DNA from 3 places in the Paracidovorax sp. genome. Region 2 is predicted to be linked to each of the others. Evidence: predicted binding sites of a transcription regulator. Region 2 holds the regulator's gene; each other region holds the start of a gene.
What was found. Region 2 encodes FNR, which switches genes on or off when oxygen is low (the NO sensors DNR and NnrR bind a similar motif). Its sites were predicted from a motif close to TTGATNNNNATCAA; they were not measured.
Positions count from the first base shown of each region.

Region 1: AC3A84_RS04875 (OmpW/AlkL family protein) is a predicted target of FNR. The motif match lies at 5,042-5,055, and genes of this name have one in related genera.
Region 3: AC3A84_RS11275 (hemerythrin domain-containing protein) is a predicted target of FNR. The motif match lies at 4,266-4,279, and genes of this name have one in related genera.

Region 1 is NZ_JBXYZY010000009.1:10,599-17,496, reverse strand. It holds gene AC3A84_RS04900 (O-acetylhomoserine aminocarboxypropyltransferase/cysteine synthase family protein) at 1-87, shown strand, start outside; gene AC3A84_RS04895 (energy transducer TonB) at 206-658, shown strand; gene egtB (ergothioneine biosynthesis protein EgtB) at 685-1,977, opposite strand; gene egtD (L-histidine N(alpha)-methyltransferase) at 2,053-2,970, opposite strand; gene AC3A84_RS04880 (metal-dependent hydrolase) at 3,187-4,218, shown strand; gene AC3A84_RS04875 (OmpW/AlkL family protein) at 4,353-4,970, opposite strand; gene AC3A84_RS04870 (DUF808 domain-containing protein) at 5,146-6,168, opposite strand; gene AC3A84_RS04865 (sensor domain-containing phosphodiesterase) at 6,389-6,898, shown strand, end outside.
Region 2 is NZ_JBXYZY010000003.1:179,590-186,487, forward strand. It holds gene ccoP (cytochrome-c oxidase, cbb3-type subunit III) at 1-27, shown strand, start outside; gene ccoG (cytochrome c oxidase accessory protein CcoG) at 169-1,599, shown strand; gene AC3A84_RS04660 (FixH family protein) at 1,678-1,962, shown strand; gene AC3A84_RS04665 (hypothetical protein) at 1,991-2,278, shown strand; gene fnr (fumarate/nitrate reduction transcriptional regulator Fnr) at 2,332-3,057, opposite strand; gene hemN (oxygen-independent coproporphyrinogen III oxidase) at 3,269-4,651, shown strand; gene AC3A84_RS04680 (sulfite exporter TauE/SafE family protein) at 4,665-5,396, shown strand; gene AC3A84_RS04685 (cyclic di-GMP phosphodiesterase) at 5,471-6,871, shown strand; partial or broken gene AC3A84_RS04690 (EAL domain-containing protein) at 6,877-6,898, shown strand, end outside.
Region 3 is NZ_JBXYZY010000029.1:7,902-14,799, forward strand. It holds gene AC3A84_RS11255 (glutamate-5-semialdehyde dehydrogenase) at 41-1,321, opposite strand; gene AC3A84_RS11260 (dienelactone hydrolase family protein) at 1,375-2,064, opposite strand; gene AC3A84_RS11265 (SDR family oxidoreductase) at 2,226-2,990, shown strand; gene AC3A84_RS11270 (MarC family protein) at 2,990-3,628, shown strand; gene AC3A84_RS11275 (hemerythrin domain-containing protein) at 3,643-4,182, opposite strand; gene AC3A84_RS11280 (hypothetical protein) at 4,609-5,187, opposite strand; gene AC3A84_RS11285 (CsbD family protein) at 5,297-5,515, opposite strand; gene AC3A84_RS11290 (phosphoadenosine phosphosulfate reductase domain-containing protein) at 5,775-6,395, opposite strand; gene AC3A84_RS11295 (TonB-dependent receptor) at 6,721-6,898, shown strand, end outside.

The sequences.
Region 1 (6,898 bases), on a different contig from region 2:
ACGGAAGGCATGGTGCGCCTGTCGGTCGGCATCGAGCACATCGACGATCTGCAGGCCGACCTGGCCCAGGCGCTGGACGCGGTCTGATCCGGCAGGCGGGGCGCCCAGGCTTGGGGGTTACGGCTCCCGGGCGATACTCGGGCATCGCCCGGCCGCAGCCGCACCGGCGGCGGCCGAGTCCCCCCCGTTCCACCTGGAGAGTCCTGTGTCCCTGCACGCCACGCACCGCCCCTTTTTCCGCCCGCTGACGCTGGCTGCCACGCTCGCCCTCGGCCTGCTGCTGACGGCCTGCGGTTCGGGCCCGGCCGGCGCCGACATGACCGAGGAAGACTTCATCGCCTACCGCAAGAGCCTGGACGTGGTGGCCCTGCAGCAGCAGATCACCCCGCCGCTGGACGAGCCCCTGAAGCTCATCGAGTCGCCCGATCCCCGCTACCCCTCCTACCTGATCTCCCAGGGCATCCGCGGCAACGTGGTGGTGTCGTTCGAGGTGCTGCCCAGCGGCCATGTGGGCGATGCCAAGGTGCGGCCCGGCACCGACCCGGCGCTGGACAAGCCGGTGCTGGACGCGGTGCGCCGCTGGCGCTTCGCCCCGCCCATGCGCGACGGCAAGCCTGCCCGCCTGCGGCTGGAGAAGACCTTCCGCATGGCGCCTTGAGCGCTGAATGAGGGTGGCCCCGCGGATCAAGCGTCGCGGGCCAGCCGCACACCGCTGACCTGCCAGCGCGCAGTGGCCGGAAAGAAGTTGCGGTAGGACCGCCGCGCATGGCCCGAGGGCGTGGCGCTGGAGCTGCCGCGCAGCACGTATTGGTTCACCATGAACTTGCCGTTGTATTCGCCCACGGCCCCTTCGGCCACGCGAAAGCCGGGATAGGCGGCATAGCTGGACTGCGTCCACTGCCAGGCCTCGCCGAACATCTGCACCAGGGCGGGCTGCTGAGCGGGCAATGCGCCATCGCGTGCAGCGCCGGCCGCCGCCACCTCCCATTCCGCCTCGGTCGGCAGGCGCGCACCGGCCCAGCGCGCATAGGCATCGGCCTCGAAGTACGACAGGTGGACGACCGGCCGTTCGCTGCCCAGGGGGCATGCGCCGTCCAGGGTGAATTCTTCCCAGCCCTCGGGACAGCCGGCCTGCGCAGCCGCGGTACGGCGCCAGTAGATAGGGTGCTCCAGCTGCAGCGAACGGCGCCAGTCCCACCCTTCGGCCAGCCAATGGGCCGGCTCGGCATAGCCGCCGTCGGCCATGAAGGCCAGGTATTCCCCGTTGGTGACCAGGCGCGAGGCCAATTCGTAGCGCGCCAGATAGACCCGGTGGCGTGGCGACTCGTTGTCGAAAGCGAAGCCGGCGCCCGCGTGGCCGATCTCGGCCACGCCCTCTTCGAAGCGCTGCCACGCCAGGGGCGGCGCGGTGGGTACTTCGTTGGGACGGGGCACCGACGACCGCTGGTGGTAAGCCGGCCAGAGCGGGTTGCACGAAAGCAGGTGCTTGAGATCGGTGACGATCAGTTCCTGGTGCTGCTGCTCATGCTGCAAGCCCAGTTCGATCAGCGCGTGCAGCGCCGCGTCGCCTTCCCGTTCCTGCAGCAACCGTGCGATGCGCGCATCCACATTGAGCCGGTAGGCGAGCACTTGGGGTAGCCCAGGCCGCGTGATGAGTCCGCGCTGCGCACGGGGATGTTGCGCCCCGACGCCCTGGTAGTAGGAATTGAAGAGCACCCGGAAAGCCGGGTGGAAGGGCTGAAAGCCCCGCTCGTAAGCTTCCAGCACGAAGGTCTCGAAGAACCAGGTGGTGTGTGCCAGGTGCCATTTGACGGGGCTGGCGTCGGGCATGGACTGCGCACAGCAGTCCTCGTCGCTCAGCGGTAGGGCCAGCGCTGTGGTGGCTTGGCGCACGTCGGCATAGCGCCGCGCCAGCGGACAGATGGGTGCCGGGCCGGACTCTGCCGGGGCTTCGTGGAGAGCGGGGAAGGCTGTCATGGCGCGAGGTGGTCTGGAGGGGAGTCGAAAGAGACGCGGTGCGCGACACAGGCGGGGCTATCGGCGCGCGGCCCTTCAGGGCCGCGCGTGCACCACGGCGTACCAACCCTGCGCATCCGTCCACGCCTGCATGCGGGAAAAGCCCGCACCGGCCAGCAGCGCTGAGAAGCCCGGCAGCGTGTACTTGTAGCTGTTCTCAGTGTGGATGCGCTCGCCCGGTGCAAAGTCGCGCTCGCCACCCGGCCAGTTCACGCGCGTCGGTGCGCGGGCCTCCAGATGCATCTCGATGCGCGATGCACCATCGTTGAAGAAGGCCCGGTGCTGCCAGCCATCGGGCACGAAATCGCTGCCGATGAGCCGGTTCACATGCGACAGCACGTTCAGATTGAAGGCGGCGGTGACTCCGGCCGCATCGTCGTAGGCGGCCTCCAGCACCTCCACGTCCTTGCGCAGATCCACACCGACCAGCAGTCCGCCGTCGGCATCCACCAGCGCACGCAGATTCGCCAGCAGCTGCTGGGCCTGGGGCGGCTCGAAGTTGCCGATGGACGAGCCCGGGTAGAACACCAGGCGCTGGGCGCGGGGGATGTCGGGCGGCAGCAGGATGGGCCGCGTGATGTCGCCGGCCACCGCCTGCGCCTGCAGGGCTGGCATGGCCGCGCCCAGCCGGGCCACGCCTTCGCGAAGGAAGTCCGCCGAGATGTCCAGGCCCACGAAACGCTCGGGGCGCAGCAGCTCGCAGAGCCGGCGCGCCTTCTCGCAGTTGCCGGCACCCGGTTCGATCACGGTGGTGCACGTGGCGACGGAGCGTGCAATCTCGTCACCGTGCGCCTGCATCACGGCAGCCTCCGTCCGGGTGGGGTAGTACTCGGGCAGGCGCGTGATGTCCTCGAACAGCCGCGAGCCGCGCTGGTCGTAGAAGTACTTGGGGGAAATGCTCGCGGGGTGGCGCGCCAGCCCCTGGATGATGTCGAGATGCAAAGGGTAATGCATGGTGGCAGGAGCGGGTTGCGGCAGGCGGGCCTGCGGGATGCGGCGGAGCGAGTCACCGGGCCGCGACGGACGAATGGGTGCAGATGAGCCAGTCAAGCCCACGCCGCCCGAGAATTGCAGAGTGGCCGGCCGGCGGCTGTAGGACGGGCACGCGACACGCCCAGCGTGGCATTCATGGCACGTGGCCGCAGCGCAGCGCTCTGGTATGTTGACCCCATGGATTCACTCACGCAGATCGCGCTGGGCTCGGCCGTCTCGATCGCCGCCCTGGGACGCCGCACGGCGGTGTGGAAGGCAGCCCTCTGGGGCGCGGCCGCTGGCACGCTTCCCGACCTGGACACCTTCATCGACCACGGCGACGCCATCGCCAACATGGTGCTGCATCGCGCCGAGAGCCACTCCTTGTTCTACCTGAGCGTGCTCTCGCTGCCGCTGGGCGGGCTGGCGGCACGGCTGCACGGCGAGACAGCACTCTGGCGCCGCTGGTGGCTGGCGATGTGGCTGGCGCTGGTCACCCACCCGCTGCTGGACTGGATGACGGTCTATGGCACACAGTTGCTGCGGCCCTTCGACGACACGCCGCTGGGCGTGGGCAGCATCTTCATCATCGACCCGCTCTACACCCTGCCGCTGCTGGCCGGCGTAGTGCTGGCCCTGCTGCTGCGCGGCGGACGGGGACTGCGCTGGAACGGCTGGGCGCTGGCCGTAAGCACCGCCTACCTGGCCTGGAGCTTCGCGGCCCAGCAGTACGTGACCGGCGTGGCGCGCACGGCCCTGGCGGCGCGGGGCGTGCAGGCCGAACGGGTGCTGGTGACCCCCACGCCGCTCAACACCCTGCTTTGGCGCGTCGTGGCCGTCACGCCCTCGCAGTACCTCGAAGGCTTCTACGCCCTGGCCGACGGCGGCCGGCCGATGCAGTGGACCGCGCACCCGCGCGGCGTCGAACTGATCGCCCGCTACGACCAGCACCCGCAGGTGCAACGCATGGCGCAATTCAGCCGGGGCTTCTGGCGGCTCTGGCAGGACGATGCCGGCCACATCCACGTGACCGACCTGCGCATGGGACAGGAGCCGGCCTACAGCTTCGACTTCGACCTGGGGCCCGCCGCCGCCGTGGCCCAAGGCGGCGGCCGCGTGGTGCAGCAGCCCATGCGCATCGACGTGGCCACCGCCCTGCCCGCGCTCGGGCGGCGCCTGCTCGGCCAAGGCGGCGGCAGCGGGCCCTTCGGTGCCCAGCCGGCGCAGTGATAGTCAAGGATTTCTAGCCGCTGGCGCTGTCGCCACCTGCACGCCCAGCTATATTTTTAATAGCAAAAGCAAAAAGGCCGGCACACCGGCCGGCCTCGCTATGTGCCTCCACCGCCCGAAGGCGGCGGCGGGCGTCAGAACCGCCAGCCCAGGCCCACGCCGGCCAGCACCGGGTTGATCTTGAGCGTGCCGACCTTGTTGCCGGCCGAGAACACGTCGGTCTCGATGAACACCTTCTTCACGTCGATGTTCAGATAGAGGTTCTTGGACAGGGGAATGTCCACGCCCACCTGCAGCGCGCCGCCCCAGCTGCTCTTGTCGATGCTGGGGCTGAGCGCGGCCTGCACGGCCGGGTTGAAACGCACGCTGGAAAAGCGCGTGTAGTTGATGCCGGCGCCCACATAGGGCTTGAAGCCGCTGAACTGCGTGAAGTGGTATTGCGCCAGCAGGGCCGGCGGCAGGTGCTTGAGCGTGCCGATCTTGCCCAGGCCGTCAGCGCGGATGTCCTGCTTCTGCGGCACAGTCAGGATCAGTTCGGCCGCGATGTTGGGGCTGAAGAAATAGGTGAAGTCCACCTCGGGCAGCACCTTGTCGTTGATCGACAGGCCCAGGCCGGTGGAATCCTTGTTCACGCTGTCCAGATGCACGGCGCGCGCGCGCACCATCCAGCGGCCGTCGGCAGCGTCTTGCGCGAATGCGGCGCTCGAAGCCAGGGAACACAGAACGGCCAGGGCCAGCCAGGTTTTTTTCATACGGAACTCGTTGCGGTTGACCGGGGACGACCCCCGTGAACGCATTGGGCCCCTGCGGCGGCATGCCCGCCTTGCCGCACATCAAATCGGCGCACTCCGCACCGGCTGGCACTGGCCGGATCCATGATCCAGCGCAAACTTCGGCGCACCGACCGTACGGATGCGCAGTGCCAGGTCAGTGCGCAGCAGCCTGCGTGCGGCCCCGCAGGCGCTGCACGCCGCTGACCACCGCCAGCACGATGGCGCCCGCCACCACGCCCACCAGCGCGCTCAGCAGATGGCTGGCGAGGAAGGACCACAGCCCCCCCGCAGGGCCCTGCTCCAGTCCGGCGGCCCAGCCCTCGATGGCATGCGCCAGCGCCGGCACACCATGTACCAGGATGCCACCGCCGACCAGGAACATGGCGGCAGTGCCCGCGACCGACAGGCCCTTCATCAACCACGGCGCCGCCGCGACGATGCCGCGCCCCACGGCCTGCGCTGCACGACTGGCCTTGCGGCTCAGCCACAGGCCCAGGTCGTCCAGCTTGACGATGCCGGCCACCAAACCATAGACGCCCACTGTCATTGCCAGCGCGATGCCCACCATCACCGCCACCTGCGTCATGAACGGCGCGCCGCTGACCGTCCCCAGGGTGATGGCGATGATCTCGGCCGACAGGATGAAGTCGGTGCGCACGGCCCCCTTGACCTTCTCCTTCTCGAACGCGGCGATGTCCGTGGGCGCTGCCCCTGCGGACGGTGCGGAGGCTGCTGCATGCACAGGCACGCTATCGGCCTTCTCCGCGCCCTTTTCAGAGTCGCCCCGGTGCAGGAACTTGTGGGCCAACTTCTCAAAGCCCTCATAGCAGAGGAAGCCGCCCCCCACCATCAGAAGCGGCGTGACCGCCCACGGTGCAAAGGCGCTGATGAGCAGCGCCGCCGGCACCAGGATGGCCTTGTTCACCAGCGAGCCTTTGGCCACGGCCCACACCACGGGCAGCTCCCGGTCGGCATGCACGCCGGCCACCTGCTGGGCGTTCAGCGCCAGATCGTCACCGAGCACACCGGCCGTCTTCTGCGCGGCCACCTTGGTCATGACGGACACGTCGTCGGCCATGGCCACGCTCTTGCGCGCCGCGACCTTGGTCATCAACGCCACGTCGTCCAGCACGGTGGCGATATCGTCGAGCAGGGTGATGAGGCTGGCACCGGCCATGGTTACGCTCCGAAAGAAAGTGAGAAACAGATCCGAAGAGTATGGGGGCCAGCCTGACGGGCATTTGCCTTCCCGCCACTCAAGCGCTTGCAGGACAAGGCCTTGCATGCCCCCGGTGCCTGGGCTGCCGAGCCGACGATGCGACGGGCCACGCTGGGTTACATTGCAGCCAGGTAACGGGGCTTTTGGTCATCCCCGCGCTTTTTTCATGCCTTTTTCTATGTCCACCTCCAGATATTCTGAAGCGGAGCGACTTGCCACATTACGGGCCACGGGCCTGCTGGACTCCCCGCCTTCCGAGGAGTTCGATCGCATCACACGGCTTGTCTGCAAAACCTTCGATGCGCCGATGGCCATCATCGGCTTCATCGATGCGGACCGCCAGTGGTTCAAGTCCGAGATCGGCATGGGCGTGCGCGAAACCTGCCGCGAAGATGCGTTCTGCAACCACACGATCCGCCAGCAAAGCGTGATGGTGGTGGAGGACTCGCTCAAAGACTCCCGCTTCGTCAACAACCCGCTGGTCACCGGCGCGCCGCACATCCGGTTCTATGCGGGTGCGCCGCTGCGCCTGCTCAACGGGCACATCCTCGGCGCGCTGTGCGTGCTCGACCACCGGCCCCGCAGCTTCGATGCCCACCAGATCCGGCAGTTGGAGGACTTTGCGGCCTTGGCGGTGGCACAGATCAACCTGCAGTGCTCTTTCGCGCGGCTTGACGAGGCCACCCTG
Region 2 (6,898 bases):
GGCAAGCCCGGCGCCGCCGTGCGCTGAGCGAGCCCCGAAGCACGTGTCACACGCAACCGCCGTGTCCACGTCCTGAGCCGGCGCCTCGGCGCCGGCTGCATTGCTTTCTCCTTTCCTTTTTTCCATGCGACTCGGAACCCATCCGGGCCCCCGCCACAGGCACCCACCATGAAGCCCGCCGAAGGCCCTCCGGCCAAGGTCATACCGATCACTCCCGTCCCCGCAGAAAGCCAGTCGCTCTACGAGGCGCAGCAGAAGATCTACCCGCGCGCGATCAGTGGCGTCTTCGCGCGCTGGCGCTGGCTCATGGTCGTGCTCACGCAGCTGGTGTTCTACGGCTTGCCGTGGCTGCAGTGGGGTGGGCGGCAGATGGTGCTGTTCGACCTGGGCGCACGCCGGTTCTACCTGTTTGGCCTGGTGCTCTATCCGCAGGACTTCATCTACCTCACCGGCCTGCTTGTCATCTCGGCGCTGTCGCTGTTCCTCTTCACTGCGGTGGCGGGGCGGCTGTGGTGCGGCTTCGCCTGTCCGCAAACGGTCTATACCGAGATCTTCATGTGGATCGAGCACCGTGTGGAAGGTGATCGCAGCGCACGCCTGCGGCTGGACCGCAGCGGCTGGACGGCAGAGAAGATCGCCAAGAAGAGCACCAAGCAGTTGCTGTGGATCGCCATCGCGGGCTGGACAGGCTTCAGCTTCGTGGGCTACTTCGTGCCCATCCGCCTGCTGGGGGCGGAGCTGTTGGCACTGCAGGGCTCGTGGCAGATCTTCTGGGTGGCGTTCTACGCCCTTGCCACCTACGGCAACGCCGGTTTCATGCGCGAGCAGGTGTGCAAGTACATGTGCCCCTATGCGCGCTTTCAGAGCGCCATGTTCGACAGCGACACGCTGATCGTGACCTATGACCAGGCCCGCGGCGAGCCGCGCGGCCCGCGCAACAAGTCGGTGGCCGACCCTCGGGCGCAGGGGCTCGGCGACTGCATCGACTGCACCCTGTGCGTGCAGGTCTGCCCGGTGGGGATCGACATCCGCAACGGCCTGCAGTACGAGTGCATCGGCTGCGGCCTGTGCGTGGATGCCTGCAATACCGTGATGGACAAGATGCGCTATGCGCCGGGCCTGATCCGCTTTTCGACCCAGAACGGCGTGGAGCGCCGCTGGAGCCAGCCGCAGATACTGCGTCGCGTGCTGCGCCCGCGCGTGCTGATCTACAGTGCGGTGCTGGTGCTGCTGTGCATCGGCATGCTGGCCAGCCTGGTGGGGCGTACGCCGCTCAAGGTGGACGTGGTGCGCGACCGCGCCGCGCTCTCGCGCATCGTGGCCGGCGGCCGGCTGGAGAACGTTTACCGTCTGCAGATCATGAATGCCACCGAGGGGCCCCAGCGTTACCGTATCGGCGCGCGAGGCCTGACAGGGCTGGAGGTCGCCTCCGAGCCCGAGGTGGAGGTGGGCCCGGCCGAGGCGCGCTGGGTGGCCGTGCGGCTGCAGGTGCCCTACGGCTCGGCCGAGCCGGGGTCGCACCCGGTGTATTTCGAGGTGCGCGCCCAGGGAGCAGCGGCGCAGGTGTCCGAAAAGTCGGTGTTTCTGGTGCCGCGCTGATGGCCGTGCCCCCAAGCGATCGTCAATAGGTACAAGGTTCTTGGTGAAGCGGACTGTGCGCCGCGAAGGAGTGTGAGCATGACCCCCATCGTTTCATCCGCCGGGCAGCCAGCCGGGCCCGTGTCCCAGCCCTGGTGGCGCTACGGCCATGTGTGGCTCATCATCGCGGGGCCGGCCATCGTGGTGGTCGCAGGCCTGGTGACGCTCTGGCTGGCACTGAGTCGACCCGATCCGGTGCTGGCAGAGGACTACTACCAGCGCGGGCTCGACATCAACAAGACGCTGCGCCAGGACGCCGCCGCCATGGTGCCGGCCCTCAAGGGCCGCAACCATGCGGCCACGCCTGTGCAGGATCGGCCCTGAGCACGTCTCGCGCGAAGGAGAAGACACCATGCTGAAACAGCGACTGATGTGGATCGCCTGGCCCGCCTTTTTGATGGCGGGCGTGATGGAGATGGTCGTCTTTGCCTGTGTGGATCCGCAGGCGCTGCACTGGGCGGACCAGCCGCTCGCGCTCTCGCGCGAAGGGGTCTATACCCTGGCGTTCTTCGTGTTCTGGGCCATCATCATGCTGTCCGGCGCACTCACCACCTTGCTGTCGCTCTCGCCCTTCGAGATCAACCGTTGCCCGGTGCCGGAATGCGAGCGGCCCGCAGACTGCGCGAAATACCCGCGCTAGCACGGCAGCGCGCGCGCACCTGGCGCCCAGTGGGTGTTAGGAGGGGTGTCGCTTCAGTGGCAGGCCTGGTTCTGGCTGTTGACGATGCGCTTGAGCGCCTCTGTGTCGAGGATGCGCACATGGCGCTGCTTCACCTCGACGATGCCTTCCTCGACGAACTTCGAGAAGGTGCGGCTCACGGTCTCGAGCTTCAGGCCCAGGTAGCTGCCGATTTCCTCGCGCGTCATGCGCAGCACCAGTTCGGACTGCGAGAAGCCGCGGGCATGCAGACGCTGCACCAGGTTCAGCAGGAAGGCCGCCAACCGCTCCTCGGCGCGCATGCTGCCCAGCAGGAGCATCACGCCGTGCTCGCGCACGATCTCGCGGCTCATGATCTTGTGCACATGGTTCTGCAGGGCCGTGACCTCGCGCGACAGTTCTTCGATGCGGTCGAAGGGCATGACGCAGACCTCGGCATCTTCCAGCGCGACGGCGTCGCAGCTATGGTGGTCGTTCACGATGCCGTCCAGGCCAATGATCTCGCCGGCCATCTGGAAGCCTGTCACCTGGTCGCGGCCGTCCTCCGTGGCCACGCAGGTCTTGAAGAAGCCGGTGCGGATGGCGAAGAGCGAAGTGAAGGCCTCGCCATTGCGGAACAGAGTTCCCCCGCGCTTGACCTTGCGGCGCACGGCGACGATCTCGTCGATCCGTTGCAGCTGCTGCTCGTTCAGGCCCATGGGCATGCACAGTTCGCGCAGGTTGCAGTTGGAGCAGGCCACTTTGATGGTTTGCGGATTCATATGCACGGAGCTCCTGTAGTGGCTTCGTCGCATCGGGCGAACCGGCGACGGTCGTGCGGTACGGCCCAGGGGCCCTATCGCACAAGAGGTTTCAATTCATTGACGTCTCTGCTGATTGTCTCAGCGCGCTTGCAGACATCGCTTGATGCACATCAAGGACGGCCGAGGGGCCCTGCGGCAAAGTTCGGAGCCGGACCCCAAGGAATTCCTCATGAATGCTGTCACTCCCGAGCTACTGCGTCGCTTCGACGTGCCAGGGCCACGCTACACCTCCTATCCGACGGCGGACCGGTTCGTCGAGGCATTCGGGCAGGACGAGTATGTCCTCGCGTTGCAGCAGCGGCGCGCCGGAGCAGCCTCGATGGCGCTTCCGCTCTCCCTTTATGTGCATATTCCGTTCTGCGAATCGCTCTGCTATTACTGCGCTTGCAACAAGATCATCACGCGCCACCCCGAGCGCGCCACCACCTACTTGCGCTATTTGAGCCGCGAGATTGACCTGCACACCGCGCAGTGCGGGGTGGGGCAGCCCGTAAGCCAGCTGCACCTGGGCGGCGGCAGCCCCACCTTCCTGCCGGATGCGGCGCTGCGCGAACTCATGGCCATTTTGCGGCGCAGCTTCGCGCTGGTGCCGGGCGGTGAATACTCGATCGAGGTGGATCCGCGCACCGTGACCGAGGAGCGCCTGGCCGTGCTGGCCGAGCTGGGCTTCAACCGCCTGAGCTTCGGCGTGCAGGACTTCGACCCCGAAGTGCAGAAGGCCGTCCACCGGGTACAGCCCTCTGCCCAGGTGTTCAGCCTCGTGGAGGCCGCCCGGCGCCTCGGCTTCGAGTCGATCAATGTCGATCTGATCTACGGCCTGCCCCGCCAGACGCCCGAGTCCTTCGACCGTACGCTGGAGCAGATCGCGCTGCTGCGGCCAGACCGCATCGCCCTCTACGCCTATGCCCACCTGCCGGAGCGCTTCAAGCCGCAGCGGCGCATCGTCACGGCCGAGCTGCCGCAGGCTTCTGCCAAGGTGTCCATGCTCTCGCGCTCGCTCCAGTCCTTGGGCGACGCAGGCTATGTGTATGTAGGCATGGACCATTTCGCTTTGCCGCACGATCCTTTGGCCGTGGCCAAGCGCCAGGGCCGGCTGCATCGCAATTTCCAAGGCTACAGCACCCAGCCCGACTGCGACCTGATTGGCCTCGGCGTCTCGGCCATCGGCCGCGTGGGTGCCACCTACAGCCAGAACGCCAAGACGCTGGACGAGTACTACGACTTCCTCGACCAGGGCCGGCTGCCGGTGGTGCGGGGGCTCGCACTCACCCGCGACGACCTGGTACGCCGTGCCGTCATCATGGCGCTGATGTGCCAGGGCGAGGTGCTGTTCGAGCCCATGGAGCAATCCTGGCTGATCGATTTCCGCCGGTATTTCGCCGCCGAGATCGAGCAACTGCACGATCTGCAGGAGCAGGGGCTGGCGACGGTGACAGACGACGCCATCACGGTCACGCCCATGGGCTGGTTCTTCGTGCGCGGCGTGGCCATGGTGTTCGACCGCCATCTGCAGGTGGACCGCAACCGCGCGCGGTTCTCTCGCATCATCTGACGGCCACCCACCCATGCTGGCAACTACCGCCTGGACCGCCCTGGCCATGGGCCTTCTGGGCGGGCCGCACTGCCTGGCCATGTGTGCCGCGCCGTGCGGGGCGATCACCCGCTCGTCAGTGAGTGGGGCCGCTGAGGCCCCTGCGGCAGAGCACGTGCTGAGGCGCCTGGAGCGGCCATCGCTCTCGCGCACCGCGCTTTTCCATGCCGGACGCATCGCGGGCTATGCGACGGCTGGCGCGCTGGCCGCGACGGCCATGGACCGGCTCGCTTGGCTGACTCAGCAGACCTCTGCGCTCAAGCCGGCTTGGACGCTGCTGCATGTCGCCGTGCTGGCCTGGGGGCTGTTGATGCTGCTGCAGGCGCGTCAGCCGGCCTGGATCGAGCGGGCTGGGCGCGGCGCGTGGCGTCGGGTGGCTCCGGCGGTAGGGCGGCGGGGCGGGGCGCTGGCCGCAGGCGGTGCGTGGGCGCTCATGCCCTGCGGCTTGCTGTACTCGGCGCTGCTCGTGGCTGCGCTCTCCGGCAGCGTGGGGGCCGGGGCGGCCACCATGGCGCTCTTTGGTCTGGGCGGCACCGTGTGGCTGCTGGCCGGGCCCTGGGCCTGGGGGCGGTTGCGCAGCCGGATCGACCAGGCCCGCGGCGGTTGGGGCACGCGCCTGTCGGGGCTGCTGCTGTGTGGGGTCGCGGCGTGGGCGCTGTGGCTGGATCTGAGCCATTCGTCGCCCGGATTGTGGTGCCTTCCATAGCGTTTGGCTATCGGATTTCGGTCTGGGTGTGGTTGTCTGAAGAGGCGTAGTGGGCATGTTGCCAACCCGAGTTCGTGGCTGACGATATATTCGGCGGTCTCCTTCAACGCGACGCGTTGCGCGGTCCCGCTTATCTCGTGAACAACAGCAGCGTCCTCATCGACATCCGTCAGCTACGGGTCGGTATGTACATTCAGCTCGATGTGGGCTGGCTGCGGCATCCTTTTCCGACCAGCAGCTTCAAGTTGACCAGCGCCGACCAGATCCACCAGCTGCGATCGCTGGGCGTTCCGCAGATCCGTTACGTTCCGGCCAAAAGCGACCCCTATGAGGACGAGCTGGTACGCCAGACCGACGCGCAACCTCGGGATGGCAGTCCGGTGCCGGCGCCGTCTTCTCCAATGGAGCCGCCGCTTTCCGGCGAGGCGCCGGTTGCGCTGACGGGGATTTCCGCGCTGCGCGCTCGCCGGCTGGCGGCCCTGGCGCTGGTCAATGCCCAGCGGGTTGCCGTGGAGCGCTGCGACCAGCGCTTTTCCGAGGTCACCCGGGGCTATCAGCAACTCATGGCCAAGCTGCCTTCGGACCCGCGCGAGGCGCGGTCGCTGGCCGATTCCCTGGTTGGCAGCAGAGTGGCCGAAGTGCTGGACAACCGCGACTCTGCCATCCAGTTGCTGTCGCAGGGGGTGGGGGTGCAGCCTGAGATGCACTCGGTCAACGTGATGGTCCTGTCCTTGCTGCTGGGCCGTGCGCTCGGCTTGCAGCGCGACGACTTGCTCGACATCGGCAAGGCGGCACTGCTCCACGATGTGGGAAAACATGCGTTGCCGTTGCATGTGGCGGAGCCGGGCACCCCTCTTTCACCGCCCGACGTCCAGCGCTACCGCAGCCATGTCGCGGAATCCGTCAACGCGGTTCGGCGCATGGGGCTGCCGGGCGCCGTGCAGGTGGCGATTGCTCAGCATCATGAAATGGCCGACGGCAGCGGCTTCCCTCTGGGCCTGCGCGCTGAGGATCTCAGCCGTGCCGGTCAGATCGTGGCGCTGGTCAATCATTACGAGCGGGCCTGCAACCCCTTGCACGGCGCCCCCGCCCTGACTCCGCACGAGGCGCTGTCGGTCATTTACGCCCAGCACAAGATGCGGTTCGACGCCGTCGTCCTCGGGGCCTTCATCCGCATGATGGGTGTCTATCCCCCCGGGTCGGTCGTGCAACTGGCGAACGATCGTTACGCGCTCGTCATGTCGGTCAATTCGTCGCGCCCGCTGCGCCCCAGGGTGCTGGTGCATGACCCCCACGTGCCCAAGGACGAGGCGCTGGTGATCGACCTCGAAACACTGCCCGAACTGGGCATTCGCCGCAGCCTCAGGCCCTCGCAGCTGCCGCGCGACGCCCTCGACTACCTCGCGCCGCGCCAGCGCATCTGCTACTTCTTTGAGCGAGCGGCAGAGCCCTCGTCTGGCGAGGCCGCGCCGTGACGGGGCTGCCACGCGCCACGGACGGCT
Region 3 (6,898 bases), on a different contig from region 2:
GGGAGGACGGCGCACAGCGCCTCAGGAGGGCATTTCACGTTCAAGCGCGCACTTCGCCTTCGCCCAGCACCACCCACTTGAGCGAGGTCAGGCCCTCGATGCCCACCGGGCCGCGGGCGTGGAATTTGTCGGTGCTGATGCCGATCTCCGCGCCCAGGCCGTACTCGAAGCCGTCCGCAAAGCGCGTGCTGGCGTTGACCATCACGCTGGCCGAATCCACCTCGCGCAGGAAGCGCTGCGCGTGCATGTGGTCGCGCGTGAGGATCGCATCGGTGTGGTGGCTGCCATAGCGGTTGATGTGGCGAATCGCTTCGTCGAGGCCGTCCACCACCTTGATGCTGATGATGGGCGCAAGGTACTCCTCGGACCAGTCCTGCTCGGTGGCGGGCGTCAGCAGCGCGCCGGGCACGTCGGTCAGCAGGGCCAGCGCCTCGGGGCAGCCGCGCATCTCCACGCCCTTGGCGGCATAGACCACGCCGATCTGGGGCAGGAATTCGGCGGCCACGCCGCGGGCCACCAGCAGGCCTTCGCTGGCGTTGCAGGGGCTGTACTTGTTCGTCTTGGCGTTGTCGGCCACTTTCACGGCCATGGCCACGTCGCAGGGGTGATCGACATACGTGTGGCAGTTGCCGTCCAGGTGCTTGATGACGGGCACCTTGGCATCGCGGCTGATGCGCTCGATCAGGCCCTTGCCGCCGCGCGGGATGATGACGTCCACGTAGTCGGGCATGGCGATGAGCTGGCCCACGGCCTCGCGATCGGTGGTCTGCACCAGCTGCACCGCGTCTTGGGGCAGGCCGGCCTCGGCCAGCGCCGCTTGCACCAGCAGCGCCAGCGCGCGATTGGAGTCGATGGCCTCGGAACCGCCGCGCAGGATGCAGGCGTTGCCGCTCTTGATGCTCAGGCTCGCGGCCTCGATGGTCACGTTCGGGCGGCTCTCATAGATCATGCCGAACACGCCGATAGGCACGCGCATCTGGCCCACGCGGATGCCGCTGGGCTGCTGCTTGAGCCCCGAGATCTCGCCGATGATGTCCGGCATGGCGGCCAGCTGCTCGCAACCCTGGGCGCAGGTTTCCAGCACCTTGGGGCTGAGCTTGAGGCGGTCCACCATGGGCTCGGCCAGGCCTGCGGCGCGGGCACGCTCCAGGTCGCGGGCGTTGTCCCCCTGCAGCGCATCCACGCTCTCGCGCAGGCGCCGGGCCAGCGCCAGCAGCGCTTTGTTTTTGATAGCAGCAGGCGCCCGTGCCATCAGGGCAGAGGCGGCTTTTGCCTGCAGACCCAGGCTATGGGTGTATTCGGCGATGTTGAGCGCGTTCATGGGCATGATTTTGACGCACTCCGCAGCCGGGCGCCCGGCTGCGGGCTTCTGGCTCAGCGCAGGTGGCGGGACAGGAAGTCCTGCGAGCGCTCGGCGGCCGTGGCGGCGGCGGTCGCTTCGTAGGAGCTGCGCTGGTCACAGTTGAAGCCGTGGTCGGCGTCGTACAGGTGGATTTCGACCTCGGGATGGACGCAGCCGAAGGCCTCGACCGAGTCGAGCGTGATGAAGTGGTCGCGCCGGCCGAAGTGCGCCAGCACCGGGCAGCGTGGCTGGCGCTTGACCTCCTCGCCCATCGTCATGCCGCCGCCGTAGTAGCAGAGCGCAGCCGACAGGCCCTGCAGTTCGCAGGCCGCGCGCCAGGCGAGCAGGCCGCCCCAGCAGAAGCCCACGATGCCCACCTTGCCGCCGCCGAGCTGTGCGGCATGCCCGATGGCGGCCTGGATGTCGGGCAGCACGCCGGCGCCCGGCAGCGCCTCGGCCTGAGCCTTGAGCGCGATGCCGTCTTCCATGTCCTGCGCGCTGTAGCCCAGCTCCACATCGGGCTTGACGCGGGCGAACAGGGCCGGCGCCACGGCGGCGTAGCCCTGCGCGGCCCAGCGCTCGGCCACGCTGCGGATGTGCGAATTCACGCCGAAGATTTCCTGCAGCACCACCACGCCGCCGCGCGGCGTGCCTTCGGGCATTGCGACCCAGGCGGGTACGGTGAAACCATCAGCGGAAGTGAGATCGACGAACTGACCCATGGACTTGGCTCCTTGGAAGGCGGAAATGAGGGAGGAAAAGCAGGGAAGATGGCGGGCGTGGCGGCCAACAGCCGAAGCGCCCGGGCCCGCGATGCTGTAATGCCGTGCAGCACGGCCGGCGCGCCCCGCAGGCCCCTCATTCTTGCAGCAGGAGACGGCACATGAACGACAGCAACCGAATAGCCCTTGTGACTGGCGGCAGCCGGGGCATAGGCGCGGCCACCGCCGTGCTGGCTGCGCGCCAGGGCTGGGCCGTGGCCGTCAACTACGCCCGCAACGCCGAGGCCGCCCAGACCGTGGTGCGGCAGATCACTGCAGCGGGTGGCACGGCCATCGCCGTGCAGGGCGACGTGGCCGTGGAGGCCGACGTGGTGGCGATGTTCGCCGCCGTGGACGAACAACTGGGCCACCGGGGCCGCCTGGGCGCGCTGGTCAACAACGCCGGGGTGGTGGACATGCCCGCCCGCGTGGACGAAATGAGCGGCGAGCGCCTGCGCCGCATGTTCGACATCAATGTGCTGGGCAGCTTCTACTGCGCCCGCGAAGCCGTGCGCCGCATGAGCACCCGGCACGGCGGCGCAGGCGGCAGCATCGTCAACGTCTCCAGCGCGGCGGCGCGGCTGGGCTCGGCCGGGCAGTACGTGGACTATGCGGCGGCCAAGGGCGCCATCGACGTGCTGACCCTGGGCCTGGCGCGCGAGGTGGCGGCCGAGGGCATCCGCGTGAACGCCGTGCGCCCGGGGCTGATCGAGACCGAGATCCATGCCAGCGGCGGCCTGCCCGACCGCGTGCGCGACCTGGCACACCAGGTGCCCATGGGGCGCGGCGGCTCCGCCGAGGAAGTGGCCGAGGCCATCGTGTGGCTGATGGGCGATGCCTCGCCCTACACCACCATGTCCTTCCTGGAAGTCTCTGGAGGCCGCTGATGGACTGGATCAAGCCGCTGATCGCCCTGCTCGCGATCGTGAACCCGCTGGCCATCGTGCCCTTCTTCATCCACTACACCACCGGCTTTTCGGCGGCGCAGCGGCGCCGCACGATCCAGGTGGCGGCCTTCAGCGCCTTCTGCGTGATCGCCGCATGCGCGCTGCTGGGGCTGCAGATCCTGGCGTTCTTCAACATCTCGCTGCAGAGCTTCCAGGTGGGCGGCGGCCTGCTGCTGCTCATCAGCGCGATGAACATGCTCAACGCCCAGCCGGCCGAAGCCAAGCCGATGACCAACGAGCTGGAAGAAGGCGCCGAAAAGGCCGCGCAGGGCGACAGCATCGCCGTGGTGCCGCTCACCATTCCGCTGCTGACCGGCCCGGCCAGCATGTCCACCGTGGTGATCTACGCCGACCGTGCGCAGACCATCTGGCAGCACCTCGCGCTGGTGGGCTACGGCGTGGTCATCGCGGCGGCCACGGCCCTGTGCTTCTCGCTGGCCGAGCCCATCGCCCGCGTGCTGGGCAAGACCGGCATCAACGTGATGACCCGGCTGATGGGGCTGATCCTGGCGGCCCTGGCCGTGGAGGTGATGGCCGACGGCCTGGGCAAGCTGTTTCCGGTGCTGGTCGCGCGCTGACCGAGGCTGCGCGGTCAGGCCGGCACGGCGTCGTGAGGTGCGGCGGCCGCGGCCCCGGTGCGGTGGTGGCCTTCGTCGCCCCCGCTGGAACACGCGCCGCCACAGCCCTCGATCAGCATCTCGGGTAGTTCGGCCGGCGCCGCAACCAACCCAGTGGCAGGGTCGAACCCCACGCGGCGCAGGTGCAAGGCCAGCGCGGCATCCATGCTCTGGGTGTGCTGCGGAAACCAGATCGCCAGTTCCGACGCCATCGCGCGCAGCACGTTGAGTTCGCCGTGCTTCTCGGCCCGCTCGGTGCCCTCTCCCAGCACCTGCAGGATCACGCGGTGCTGCATGGAATGGCAGTTGCCGGATGCGAAGCGGGTGCTCTGCATCCAGCGGTCTTCCTGGCCGAAATGCGCCACCGTGTGTTCGAAAAGCGCATGCCAGGCGGGCAGCAGCGCCGCGTCATCGGCCTCCTGCACGGCTGTCAGCAGTGCGACGAACTCCTGATGGGTCGTATCCATCAGGGGCAGATCCAGCGCCAATCCTTCTGACCATTCCAATCCAGCCATGGCTTTCCCCATCCTTGTTGCAGAGGCCCACCGATGGTGGCGAGACCAGTGCCCCAGCTTAGGGAACAGCCGTGGACGGAGCTTTGATCCAGATCACAAGGTCACCGCCGTTTTCCGCAGGGCGCGCGAGGCGACGACGGTTCAGCGCCTTGGCCCGCCCCCCTGCCAGCTCATGGCCCCAAACCCGGTTCGTATTCGACAGGGACACACCACAAGCCGAGGACGCCTGCCGTAGGGTGGACCGGGCAGCCGCGCGTCGGCCGGCACAGGTGGGGCCCCTCTCACCCGGGCAAAGAAAAAGCCCTGCATCAGCAGGGCCTATCTTCAGGGGACTCAGCGATGTGACAGCCGAGCCCTCTTCACGAGGACCGTCCAGCCAAGCGAATCTCACGGGGTGAGCTATCGCATGGCCGGAACGCTCGGCCATTACTGGCCGTACATGCGCTTGGCGTCAGCCACGCACTTGTCCTTCACGTCGCCCGACATGGTGTCGCAGCGCTCCTTGGCAGCCTTGTACTGGGCTTCGCGCTTTTCTTCGGTGGCTTCCTTCTTCACCTCTGCGACGTTGGCGTCCTTCTTGGTCGCGTTGTCGGAAGGCTTGGCCTGGGCGCGGGCGACCTTGGCGTTTTCCTTGGCGGTCACGTGAGCAGCCTTGGCGTCCTTTTCGCAAATCTTCTTGGCGTCGCCGCTCTGGTCGTCGCACTTTTCCTTGGCGACGGCGTAGTCAGCATCAGCGCGCGCTTCGGCGACCTTGTAGGTGTTCTTGTCGCTGGGCTTGTACTGCGCTTCCAGCTCAGCCTTGGCAACGCTTTCGGCGCCCTTGGCCTCCTTCATGCAGATGTCCTTGGCGTTGGCCGTCAGCGCATCGCACTTGGCCTTGTTGGCCTTGTAGTCGGCCGAGATCCGGGTCTTGGCGGCGCTGTGCTCTTCGCGAGTCATGGCCATTGCGGAAGTAGCCAGCAGGCTGGCGGCGACGATGGCGATCAGGTTACGTGCGTGTTTCATAGGTTTCTCCTCAGGTAAAAAAAGGCTTATCCATTCCGGCTCCCGCTGGTGGTCAGGCGGCCGGACGGTGGTTTGTTGTGTGGGGGGGAAAGAAGATGCGCTCAGGCGCTCAACGGTCGTAGCGGAAGTCGGGGTTGCGCCCTTCCCAGTCCTTCAGCTCCTTTTCGGCGGCATCCTTGGCGAGGCCATGGCGTTCCTGCAGGCGGCCCAGGAGCTGGTCACGTTTGCCGGCTACGACATCGAGGTCGTCGTCCGTCAGCTTGCCCCATTGCTCTTTGATCTTGCCGGTGAACTGCTTCCAGTTGCCCTTGATGGTGTCTTCGTTCATGGTGCTCCTTTGTGCGTTGCCTGGATTCGCTTCAGCCCTTTCGCCCCAGGGAGGAAAGTCCTTGCTGCATGCGATAGACGCACTCTAAAACCCGGTCCTGCCGCGGAGCGTAGGCGCGCCCGCGCACACCGCGTCAGCTCAAGCCTACGGTGGATCCGTGCGAGCGGCCGGTGGGGACGGGGCGAAAAAAAGGCGTGCCCCGGGCACGCCTTGCTATCGAAGGATGGGTGTCAGCCACGCGGCGGTGCGCCGCGCCCGATCAGTGCGAGAGGTGCAGCCCGCATTCGCGGTTGTCTTCGCCCTTGGTGGGGTCCACGTAGTCGAAGTTGTTAGGCAATCCGTGAGCCTGCAGGTATTCGTACAGATCCTTGGACGACCAGTGCAGCAGCGGCGCGACCTTGACGAGGCCGTCGGGGTTGATGCTGACCGGGTCCATCTGCGCACGCACCGCCGTGTCGGTGGCGCGCAGGGCCGTAAACCAGACCTGTGGCGCGGTCTCGCGCAACGCGCGGGCGAAGGGTTCGAGCTTCACCTCCTCGGTAAAGGCGGCGTGGCGCGGATCGTCCAGCGCGGGCACGGGGCCTTCGACGGCCTCGCGGTGCGCACGCGAGCGGCGTGGCAGGTAGATGCTGAGGTTCAGTTTCAGCTGGCGGGTGACTTCGTCGGCGAAGCGGTAGGTGGCCTCGGTGTTGTAACCATTGTCCATCCAGACCACGGGCATGTCCGGCTGGGCGCGCGTGACCATGTGCAGGATCACCGCCTCGAACGGGCGGAAGTTGGTGGTGACGATGGCCGGGCGGCCCAGGCCGACGGCCCAGTCCACCAGGCCCTGCGCGTTGCGGCCCAGTTCGGCGTTGATGCGTGCGAGATCGATGCTCATCGGATGTTTCCCCAAAAGTCGGTGTCTCGGTCCGCCCCGAGGCGGCCGGTGGCCCGCGATTGTGCCCGCCAGCCCCTTCCCTCGCTGCCATAGCGGCATCACCACACCCATTTAATATTTATGAGAATCATTCTTAATACCAATACAATGCAGCCGCTGCGCCACCCAAAACACTAAAAACCATAGCGGCCTACGCTTTCAGCACAAGCGCTTGCGGCGTATTGGGAGGAAATTCCGTGGTGGCCCGGCCAGCGCATGCCGGCGTCCACTGCGGACGGTTGGCGTGCCCTCCAATCCAACGACCTTTCCTTCACGGCACTGCACCATGTCCCGCTCTTTCACCCTCACCGCGCCCCGCAAGCAGCCGCTGCGGGCCCCTCTTCGTCCCTGTGCCCTGGCGGCCCTGTGCCTCGCGGGCGCCGCCGCGTCGGCGCAGCAGACAGCGCCGGCTCCGGTGGCCACGATGCGCGAGGTGCGCGTGCAGGCCGACCGCAGCGCGGACG